Regions from separate parts of the Rhodoplanes sp. SY1 genome, predicted to be linked through region 2. Evidence: predicted binding sites of a transcription regulator. Region 2 holds the regulator's gene; the other holds the start of a gene.
What was found. The regulator LexA, encoded in region 2, represses DNA repair genes until DNA is damaged. The targets are predictions, from matches to a motif close to TGTTCNNNNTGTGTTCNG.

Region 1: a site for LexA is predicted at 3,520-3,537, ahead of uvrA (excinuclease ABC subunit UvrA). Genes of this name have one in related genera too.

The regions. Positions count from the first base shown of each region.
Region 1 is NZ_JBEOMB010000082.1:80,829-86,366, forward strand. Features, by position in the region: gene ABTU92_RS20390 (hypothetical protein) at 1-91, opposite strand, end outside; gene uvrA (excinuclease ABC subunit UvrA) at 209-3,376, opposite strand; gene ABTU92_RS20400 (outer membrane protein) at 3,730-4,557, opposite strand; gene ABTU92_RS20405 (outer membrane protein) at 4,986-5,538, opposite strand, start outside.
Region 2 is NZ_JBEOMB010000025.1:24,890-30,427, forward strand. Features, by position in the region: gene moaC (cyclic pyranopterin monophosphate synthase MoaC) at 1-302, shown strand, start outside; gene glp (gephyrin-like molybdotransferase Glp) at 302-1,519, shown strand; gene lexA (transcriptional repressor LexA) at 1,747-2,463, shown strand; gene ABTU92_RS08375 (ComEC/Rec2 family competence protein) at 2,479-4,833, opposite strand; gene ABTU92_RS08380 (glutamine--tRNA ligase/YqeY domain fusion protein) at 5,171-5,538, opposite strand, start outside.

The sequences.
Region 1 (5,538 bases), on a different contig from region 2:
TCACCATCTTCTCGCCGTCGACCTCGCGCTCGACGATGTCGACGCGTGCGGCGAGCTGCTCGAACTCGGTGCGGGTCACGTAGTCGGTCATGGTGCTCGACCTTGATAGACCTGGACGATGTTAGCCCAATGCCGACAACTCTTCTAGAAGTTGTAACGCGAAGCCGCCCCCGAGTATCGTTTGGTTCGTCCTGGGCTACGAAGACGCTCACTCCGCCGCCTGCGCGCCCTTCCGCCGCCGTCCGTTCCCCGCGGCGGCCGCGCCGCGCCCCGTCGCTGTCGCACCGGTCGAGACCGGCTTGCGCTCCAGCACCGGCTTCAAAAACTGCCCCGTGTAACTCCGCTTCTCCTTGATCACGTCCTCGGGCGTTCCCACCGCGACGATCTCGCCGCCCCCGTCGCCGCCTTCGGGGCCGAGGTCGATGATCCAGTCGGCGGTCTTGATCACCTCGAGATTGTGCTCGATCACGGCGACCGTGTTGCCCTGGGCGACCAGCTCGTGCAGCACTTCCAAGAGCTTCTCGACGTCCTGGAAGTGCAGGCCCGTCGTCGGCTCGTCGAGGATATACAGGGTGCGGCCCGTCGCGCGCTTGCTCAGCTCCTTGGCGAGTTTCACGCGTTGCGCCTCACCACCTGACAGCGTGGTCGCCTGCTGGCCAATTTTTATGTAGTCCAGCCCGACGCGATGCAGCGTCTTGAGAGTCTCGCGCACCCGCGGCACCGCCTTGAAGAACTCGGCGCCTTCCTCGACCGTCATGTCGAGCACGTCGGCGATCGACTTGCCCTTGAACGTGACGTCGAGCGTCTCGCGATTGTAACGCTTGCCCTTGCACACATCGCAGGTGACGTAGACGTCCGGCAGAAAGTGCATCTCGATCTTGATCACGCCGTCGCCCTGGCAGGCCTCGCAGCGGCCGCCCTTGACGTTGAACGAGAAGCGCCCGGGCTCGTAGCCGCGCGCCTTCGCCTCCGGCAGCCCGGCGAACCACTCGCGGATCGGCGTGAACGCGCCCGTGTAGGTGGCCGGGTTCGAGCGCGGCGTGCGGCCGATCGGCGACTGGTCGATGTCGATGATCTTGTCGATGTGCTCCAGCCCCTCGATGCGCTCGTGCGGGGCAGGGGCCTCGGCGGCCCCGTGCAGCTTTCGGGCGACGGCCTTGAACAGCGTATCGATTAGCAGCGTCGACTTTCCGCCGCCCGAGACGCCGGTGATGCAGGTAAACAGGCCGAGCGGGATGTCGGCCGAGACGTTTTTCAGGTTGTTGCCGCGCGCTCCGACGACGCGCACGACGCGCCGGGAGTCCGGCCCCCGGCGCGGCGGGATCGGGATCGATCGCGCGCCGGTGAGGTACTGGCCCGTCACCGACTTCGGGTCGGCCATCAGCTGGTCCGGCGTGCCCTGCGAGACGATCTTTCCGCCGTGGATGCCAGCGCCGGGACCGATGTCGAGCACCCAGTCGGCGGTGCGGATCGCGTCCTCGTCGTGCTCGACCACGATCACGGTGTTGCCGAGGTCGCGAAGTCGCTTGAGTGTCTCGATCAGCCGCGCGTTGTCGCGCTGGTGCAGGCCGATCGACGGCTCGTCCAGCACGTAGAGGACGCCGGTGAGGCCGGAGCCGATCTGCGAGGCGAGCCTGATGCGCTGGCTCTCGCCGCCCGACAGCGTGCCGGAGGCGCGCGCCAGCGTCAGATAGTCGAGGCCCACGTCGTTGAGGAAGGCGAGGCGCTCGCGGATCTCCTTGAGAATGCGGGTGGCGATCTCGATCTGCTTGGCGTTGAGCTTGTTCGGCAGGGCCGCGAACCACGCGCCGGCGCGCCGCACCGAGAGGGCCGACACCTCGCCGATATGCAGGCCGTCGACCTTCACGGCCATGGCCTCGGGCTTCAGCCGGTGACCGTCACACGAGGCGCACGGGATGGCGGTGAAATATTTCGAGATCTCCTCGCGCGCCCACTCGCTGTCGGTCTCGCGCCAGCGCCGTTCCAGATTGTTGACGACGCCCTCGAACGGCTTGTGGGTCGTGTAGGCCCGCATGCCGTCGTCGTAGACGAACTTGATCTCGTCCTCGCCGGAGCCGTACAGGATCGCCTCCTGGGCGCGCTTGGGCAAATCCTTCCACGGCGTGTCGAGCGTGAAGCGGTAGTGCTTCGCCAAGGCCTCGAGCGTCTGCCCGTAATAGGGGGACGACGACTTCGCCCATGGCGCGACGGCGCCGCGCTTGAGCGACACGCCGCGGTCCGGCACCACGAGGTCGGGGTCGATCTTCTGGTCGAGGCCGAGGCCGCCGCAGGCCGGGCAGGCGCCGTGCGGCGAGTTGAACGAGAACAGCCGCGGCTCGATCTCGGAGATCGTGAAGCCCGACACCGGGCAGGCGAACTTTTCGGAGAACACCAGCCGGTTGGCGTCCGAGGCCGCGGCCGCGGCGAGCTTGGTCGTCTTGGCGTCGCCGCTCTTGGCCGGCGCCTCGGCCGCGTCCTTCGAGACGGCGCTTCGCGCCTCCTCAGGACGAGGGGAAAGGGCCTTCTTGCCGCGCTTCCCGTCGCTCCCACCCCGCCCCTCATCCTGAGGAGCGCTCGAAGAGCGCGTCTCGAAGGATGCGGCCACCGGCAGTGCAGCGGGCGGCTTGTCCGCGAACTCCACCACGGCGATGCCGTCGGCGAGCTTAAGCGCCGTCTCGAAGGATTCGGCGAGCCTCGTCGCGATGTCGGGGCGCACGACGATGCGGTCCACCACCACGTCGATGTCGTGCTTGAACTTCTTGTCGAGCGCTGGCGCCGCGGCGATCTCGTGGTAGGCGCCGTCGATCTTGACCCGCTGAAAGCCCTTCTTGAGGAGCTCGGCCAGCTCCTTCTTGTACTCGCCCTTGCGGCCGCGCACGAGCGGCGCCAGCAGATAGAGCCGCGTCCCCTCCGGCAGCGCCATCACCCGGTCGACCATCTGCGACACGGTCTGGCTCTCGATCGGCAGGCCGGTCGCCGGCGAGTAGGGCACGCCGACCCGCGCCCACAGGAGGCGCATGTAGTCGTAGATCTCGGTGACGGTGCCGACCGTCGAGCGCGGGTTCTTGGAGGTGGTCTTCTGCTCGATCGAGATGGCGGGCGAGAGGCCGTCGATCTGGTCGACGTCCGGCTTCTGCATCATCTCGAGGAACTGGCGCGCATAGGCCGACAGCGACTCGACGTAGCGGCGCTGCCCCTCGGCATAGATGGTGTCGAAGGCGAGCGACGATTTTCCCGAGCCCGACAGGCCGGTGAAGACGACGAGCTTGTCGCGCGGCAGGTCGACGTCGACGTTCTTGAGGTTGTGCTCGCGGGCGCCGCGGATGGAGATCACCCGCCCGTCGGGGCGGCGCGGCTTGTCGAACAGATCGGCCATCGGTCACCGGGTTCGGTCAGTGTCGGGCGGTACGGAACCCGGCCCACGGGGGTGGAGACGTTCACGCGAGGATCTGCACGCTGCGACGTGCAGGATATGGTGCGCGAAGCCCGGGTCGGAAGGCCGGCCGTCGCGCCGCGCACCAGAACTTAATGAGAACGGAGCGGTTTCGCCAGCACCCCGGCGGTTGTCAACAGCGATCGCATTCGACGGCGATACGATCGCGCCGCCGGCGCGGTCCAGCGGTGGTTCATTGGGGCGGGCCCCCCGAAACAGCCCCCCGAAACAGCAGAAGCCCCGAACCGAGGTTCGGGGCTCCCACTGGGACCGGAGCAGCCGTCAGAGCGCGGCGATCAGTAGCGCGCGCCGCCGAAGCGGTAGTTCAGGCCGACCTTGGCGGTGTGGATGCCGGGCAGGTCGTGGCTGAAGCAGAACGGGTTCGCCGTCGGCCCGACGGCCGTGCCGCAGCTGGTTTCGGTCTCGTCGAGGCCGATAAACATGTACTCGGCCTTGATGCTCCAGTTCATGTCGAACGCATACTCGAGGCCGCCGCCGACCGTCCAGGTTGCCTTGGTGGAACTGCCACCGGCATTGACTGTCCACGGGCTGCAAGTCCCGGTCGTGCATCCGTCAACCACCGACCACTCGGTATCCACAAAGGCCACGCCGCCCTTGACATAGATGAGCGCGCGATCAAACGCGTAGCCGAGCCGGCCAGTGATCATGCCGTACCAGTCACCGATCTTGCTGCTCGCAACGGTGTCCAAGCCAAGGCCAGCGGCGTTCCGCGCAACGGGATCGATAGCGGACCCCGAGATGCTCATGTAGCCAATCTCGCCTTCGAGGCCGAGCACCCACGGCGAACCGACCGGCTGCCAGTTACAGCCCACCGTGCCGCCACCGATGAAGCTCGAATCGTGCTTGTACGACCAGCCATGATCGTAAAAGTTATTGTAGGCCGAATTGGCGAAGCCGTTCGCGACGCCCGACACACCGTAGTCGTAAGCGGCAGCGTCGTTTCCAGCCCACGCGCCGCCGACGTAGCCGCCGATGTAGCAGCCAGTCCACGAGAACACCGGAGCGATGACCGGAGGAGCTTTCACGGGCATCCGAAGGTCGGCGGCGCTCGCAGTCCCGGCGATCGCGATCAGAGCGACCGTACCCAGCAGAAGCTTCTTCATGGAGAACCCCCCTCTCATTGAAGCGATGCCGTACCGTATCGCGATTCAGGTTGTGGATGGTGACATTTACGCCACAACCTCGAGTGCATCGATTGTTGACCGTGCACTCATACGGCTAGCCCGCCGGGTCGCACTGAAAGAACAAGAATCTCATCGGGACAAGACTTTGGGGATCGGCGATACCGATTGGACTAGGCGCGGCGACCGAGCCCGACCGGGCGTCGATCGTTCCGCAGGCGCCAGGCGCCACCGAAATGTTCGCGGCCTGCCGCGGCTGCGACACCACCATCCGGGACCGGTCTCGCGAAAAGGCCCCGGGCGTGCCCGGGGCCTTGGTTCCGTCGTGGCGGTTCGGTGTCGCGGAGCGGGGCGTGGCGACCCTTCGGGATCGGGACGTTCGGTGTCGCGAAGCTCCGCGGCGCCGCCGGTCAGTAGCGCGCGACCAGCGGGGCGCCGCCGCCGAAGCGGTAGTTGAGGCCGACCTTGGCGGTGTGGATGCCGCCGATGTCGTTGCTGAAGCAGGTGGTCGTCGGCACGACGACCCCGCCTCCGCACAGCGTCTGGGTCTCGTCGAGGCCGATATACATGTACTCGGCCTTGATGCTCCAGTTCATGTCGAAGGCCCACTCGATGCCGCCGCCGACCGTCCAAGTCGCGATGGTGTCCGAGACGGCGCCGGCGAAAGCCGCGGCCGGCCCGCCCGGAACGGTAGCCGGGAAGGTGGCGCCGATCGCGGTCTCGACGTCGACGAACGCGACGCCGCCCTTCACGTAGATCATCGCCCGGTCCCACGAATAGCCGAGCCGGCCCGTGACCATCGAGTACCAGTCGCCGACCTTGGTCGACGACACGATCGAACCGAGGGCCGGAGGGATCGTCGGGTCGAAAGCGGAGCTTTCGAGGCTGATGTATCCGACTTCGCCCTCCAGGCCGAGCACGAAAGGCGAGCCCGCGGGCTGCCAGTTGCAGCCCAGCGTGCCG
Region 2 (5,538 bases):
TCCCGCTCTGCCATCCGCTGATGATCACCAAGGCCGAGGTGGAGATCACGCCCGAGCCCGCGCTACCCGGCCTGCGCGTGACCGCGACCGTCCAGGTCGGTGGCCAGACCGGCGTCGAGATGGAGGCGCTGACCGCCGTGTCGGTCGCGTGCCTGACCATCTACGACATGGTCAAGGCGGTGGAGCGCGGCATGCGCATCGAGGGCGTGCGCCTCCTCGAGAAGCAGGGCGGCAAGTCCGGCCACTACCGCGCCGACCAGCCCGGCACCGGCCAGGCCGCCGGCGGCGGCGGAGACGCCTGATGGCCGCTCCCCTGTCGGTCACCGAGGCCCTCGCGCGGGTGCTGGAGCGCGCCGTGCCGCTGCCGGCCGAGAGCGTGCCGGTCGGCGACGCGCACGGCCGCGTGCTCGCCGCGGATCTCACGGCGCTGCGCACCCAGCCGCCCGACGACGTCTCCGCCATGGACGGCTACGCGGTGCGGTTCGCCGACGTGACGGCGCCCGGCGCCCGGCTGCGGGTGATCGGCGAGGTGCCGGCCGGGCGGCCGTTCGACGGTGCGGTCGGCCAAGGCGAAGCGGCCCGCATCTTCACCGGCGGCGTGATGCCGGCGGGCGCCGATACCGTGGTGGTCCAGGAGAACGCCACCCGCGACGGCGACACCGTGACCGTCTCGGCCGCCGCCGGATTCTTGGGCCGTCACGTCCGCAACCGCGGCCGCGACTTTTCGACCGGCACCGTGCTGCTGCGCGCCGGCCGCCGCCTCTCGATGCGCGACCTCGCACTCGCCGCCGCCATGAACCACGCGGCCGTGCCGGTGCATCGCCGGCCGCGCGTCGGCCTGCTCGCCACCGGCGACGAGCTGGTGCCGCCCGGCACTTCGCCCGCCCCGGGCCAGATCGTGTATTCGAACGGCTTCGCCATCGCGGCGCTGGCCCGCCACGAGGGCGCCGCCACGATCGATCTCGGCATCGCGCCGGACCGGCTGGACGACACCGTCGCGGCGATCCGGCGCGCCCGCCAAGAAGGCGTCGACGTGCTGGTGACCACCGGCGGCGCCTCGGTCGGCGACTACGATCTGGTGCAGAAGGCGCTGGCGGCCGAGGGGATGCAGCTCGCGTTCTGGAAGATCGCCATGCGGCCCGGCCGGCCGCTGATGAGCGGCCGCCTCGGCGACATCCACGTGCTCGGCCTGCCCGGCAATCCGGTGTCGTCCTTCGTCACCGCGGTGCTGTTCCTGGTGCCGCTGCTGCGCCGCCTGCAGGGCCGCGCCGATCTCACGATCGCAGACGAGCCGGCGATCGCCGGCGCCGACCTGAAAGCCAACGACGAGCGCGCCGATTTCTTGCGCGCGACGCTGTCGAGCGATGCCGAGGGGCGACTCGTCGCGACGCCGGTGACGGATCAGGACTCCTCGCTGCTCGCCCCGCTCGGCCTCGCCGACGGCCTCTTGATGCGGCCGCCGCACGCGCCGGCCGTCGCGGCCGGCGGACCGTGCCGCGTGATTCGGCTGCCGGCCTGAGCGGCCGGGCCGCGCTGCGCGTCCGTGCGGCGCGGCGGCGGGAGCGGCCCGCGCCGGTTTTGCTCGCGCGAACCGCTCCTTAGGGCTAACCAACATTCGCCGCGACCCGTCGATTCCCCCGGCCACCATTAAAAGGTTGCAGAACACATGCCGAACATATAGGGTATGTTCATGATTTGTTTAGGCGGCTGCGATGCACTGCCCGAGCAAGCCCCGGGGGACGACGCATGTTGACGCGGAAGCAGTTCGAGCTGTTGCGGTTCATCCACGAACGCCTGAAGGAAAGCGGCGTGCCGCCCTCCTTCGACGAGATGAAGGACGCGCTCGACCTGCGCTCCAAGTCCGGCATCCACCGCCTGATCACGGCGCTGGAGGAGCGCGGCTTCATCCGCCGCCTGCCCAACCGGGCGCGTGCCATCGAGGTGATCAAGCTGCCCGAGTCGGTCGGCCACGGCGTCATGGCGGGCGGGCGCGCCCGCGGCTTCACGCCGAGCGTCATCGAGGGCAATCTCGGCCGGGTCCGGCCGCCCGCCCCGCAGCCGCAGGACGAGGACACGGCGCGCCCCGTCGCCGTGCCGGTGATGGGCCGGATCGCCGCCGGCACCCCGATCGAGGCGATCCAGACCAAGAGCTCGATCATCAACGTCCCGCCCGAGCTTCTGAGCGCCGGCGACCATTTTGCCCTCGAGGTGCGCGGCGACTCGATGATCGACGCCGGCATCCTCGACGGCGACATCGCGCTGATCCGCCGCTCCGAGAACGCCGACACGGGCGACATCGTCGTCGCCCTGGTCGACGAGGAGGAGGCGACGCTCAAGCGCTTCCGCCGCCGCGGCGCCTCGATCGCGCTGGAGCCCGCCAACGCCTCCTACGAGGTGCGCATCCTCCCCCCCAACCGGGTGCGCATCCAGGGCAAGCTGGTCGGCCTGATGCGGCGGTACTGAGCGGCGGAGCAACGCTCAGTCCGGCTCGATGTCCTCGATCGCCGGGGTGGCATCGGGCGGAGGAGCCGAGCGGGACGCGCCTGCGGCCGTGCCGCCGGCAGAAGGAACAGCGGGCCGAGCCGCGGCGGTCGGCGTCGGCGACCACGGACGGTCGTAGCCCGGCGCGCGGGCGCGGGTGACCGCGAAGCCATCCCCGGTCCGCCGCAGCGCCAGCGCGCCCGTGTCCTTCAGCATGGCGCGGTCGATCACGGTCGCCCGACAGCCCTCCGGCGGATCGCGCAGCGCGACGATCAGGGCCGCGCGGGCGCAGTCGTCGGCGAAGCTCTCGGCCGTGCGGGCCACCGCGACGGCCGCGCCATCGGACAGGCGGGCGACGCAGCCGGACGGATCGCAGGCGAAGCCCGCCGCGACGTCGGGTCCATCGGGCGGGCGCGCGTCGGCGTCGCCGGAGAGCCAGTCGCGCGCCGCGAAGTTCAGGCTGCCGATGCGCAGCACCGTAAGTCGGCCGTCGGCGCCGCGCACCGCCACCGCCTCGCCGCTCGGCGCGATCAGCACGTCGGGCTTTTCCGAAGCACCGGCGAGCAGCATGGCGACGCCGAGCAGGACTGCGCCCGTCCACCGCAGTGGCGTGCGCAGCAGCGCCACGACGACGAGGCCGGCGGTCGCGACGAGGAGCGCGTCGGCCCCGAAGGCCGGCACGCGGCCGACCGCGCCCGGCAGCGCCGCGACCCACTGGGCCACGACCGTCATCCAGTCGATGCCGGCGCCCATCAGGCGCCACAGCGGACCGTCGAAGCCGAACGGCATGGCGACGAGCGCGACGATCCCGACCGGCATCACGAAGCCGGAGACCACCGGCATGGCGCCGAGATTGGCGAGCACGCCGTAGGGCGCGACGCGGTGGAAGTGATAGGCCGCGAAGATCGTGGTCGCGAGCCCGGCGACCAGGGAGGCGACGAGCAAGGCGACCACCTCGCGGGCGCCCCACAGCGCCAGCCGCGCGGCGAGCCGGCTTCGCGGCGCCGCGGCGAGCCACGGCAGCCCCTTCTCGTAGACGGCGACGAGCGCCAGCGTCGCGGCAAAGCTCATCTGGAAGCTCGGATGCACGACCGCCTCGGGGGTGAGCAGCATCACGGCGAGGGCCGCGACGGCGAGGGTGCGCAGCGTGACGGCGCGGCGGTCGAGCATCACACCGAACAGCACGATCGCCGTCATCACGAAGGCGCGCTGGGTCGCGACCTCGGCGCCCGACAGGATCAGGTAGAAGGCCGCCGCGACGAGCGCGGCGCCGGCCGCCCATTTCTTGATCGGCCGCGTCAGGGCGAGCCGCGGCACCAGCGCGAGCCCGGCCCGCAGCACCACGAAGACGAGGCCGGCGACCACGGCCATGTGATAGCCCGAGATCGACAGCACATGGGCGAGGCTCGACACGTACATGGCGTCGTTGACCGAGGCCGAGATGGCGTCGCGCTTGCCGGTGATCAGGGCCGAGGCGATGGCGCCGGCGTCGCCCGGCAGCGCCGCGCGGATTCGCGCGTCGATGCTTTCGCGCAAATCATCGATCGCGGCGGCCGCTCGCAGGCCGAGGTCCGGCGGGCCCGGGGCCGGCGTCGGCCGCACGGCACCGAGCGCGAAGCCGGACGCGCCGATGCCGTGGAACCAGAGATCGCGGGAAAAATCGTAGCCGCCGGGCCGCAGGGGCGCGAGCGGGGGCGACAGCCGCGCCGTCAGCGCCACATGGGCGCCGACCGGCGGCGCCGTGCCCTTGCGCACCGACACCCGCACGCGCTGCGGCCGCGCGTCCGCGGCGACCGGTCCGCCGCGCGGCATCTCGAACGAGCCGACCCGCAGCACGATGCGGTCGCTCCTCTCACGCTCCTCCCGCTTCTCCACGAAGCCGGTGAGCTTCGCCCCAAAAGCGGGCTGGCGCAGCACCGGCGCGTCGACGACGCGGCCCCGCACGGTCGCAGCGAGGAAGCCGGTCGCGACCGCAGCGATCCCGATGGCCGCGAACACGGCGGCGCGCCGGCGGGTCGCGACGACGAGCCCGAGCGCGGCGGCGAGCGCCGTCGCGGCCGCCCACGAGGCCGGCTCGGTCTCGGCGGCGAAATAGAGGACGATGCCGGCGGCAACGCCGATCGCCAGCCACGGGAACAGCCGCCCGGGCTCGACCTCGACGGCCGCCCACCCGGCGATTCGTCGGCCCGCCGCATGAGCGAGATCGCCCAGCCGCACCGGCAGCGGCATGGGGAGGGCGCGGCCGCCCGCCGCCCCGGCCCCCGGCTGCGGCCGCGGGCCGACCGGAAGGACGCCGACGCGCCCGCGCGCCCGTTCGCGCGCCCAATCGGGCGCCCTGCCCGGCTCCGCCATGCGGCACTCCGCGGTTGGCTGGAGCCCGCAGCGTATTCTAGTTTTTCGGGAAACTCAGGATGAACACAACGAAAACAGATAGTCCGTCACCGTTCTCCTGCGGGAACGGATAGCTTCGTGCCCCGGACAAGGCGCGGCAGGCCGCAGGCCTGATGCGCCGCAGAGCCGGGGCCCAGGGCGGCACGACGGGCCGCACGACGCAGAACGCCGACCGGCACGGCGAGCCCTCGTCCGTGGCCCCTGGGTCCCGGTTCGCGGCGCGTTGCGCCGCGCCCGGGACACGAGACCTCCGACGGCGCAATGCAGAGGAGTCAAAGCGAGAGGGTTGAAGTCCCCCTCACCCGCCGCTCTGCACCTTGGCCCAGGTGTCGCGCAGGCCGATGGTGCGGTTGAAGACGAGCGCGCCGGGGCGCGAGTCCTCGTCCGGGCAGAAATAGCCCTGGCGCTCGAACTGCACCGCCTGCGCGACCGGGACGTCGGCGAGCGACGGCTCCAGCCGGGCGCCGGTCAGGACCTCGAGCGACTGCGGGTTGAGGTCCTCGGCGAAGGTCGCCGGCGTCGGCGCCGGGTTCTTGAACAGGTTGTTGTAGACGCGCACCTCGGCCGGGATCGAGTCGATGGCCGAAACCCAGTGGATCGTCGCCTTCACCTTGCGGCCGTCCGGCGCGTTGCCGCCCTTGGTCGTCGGATCGTAGGTGCAGCGCA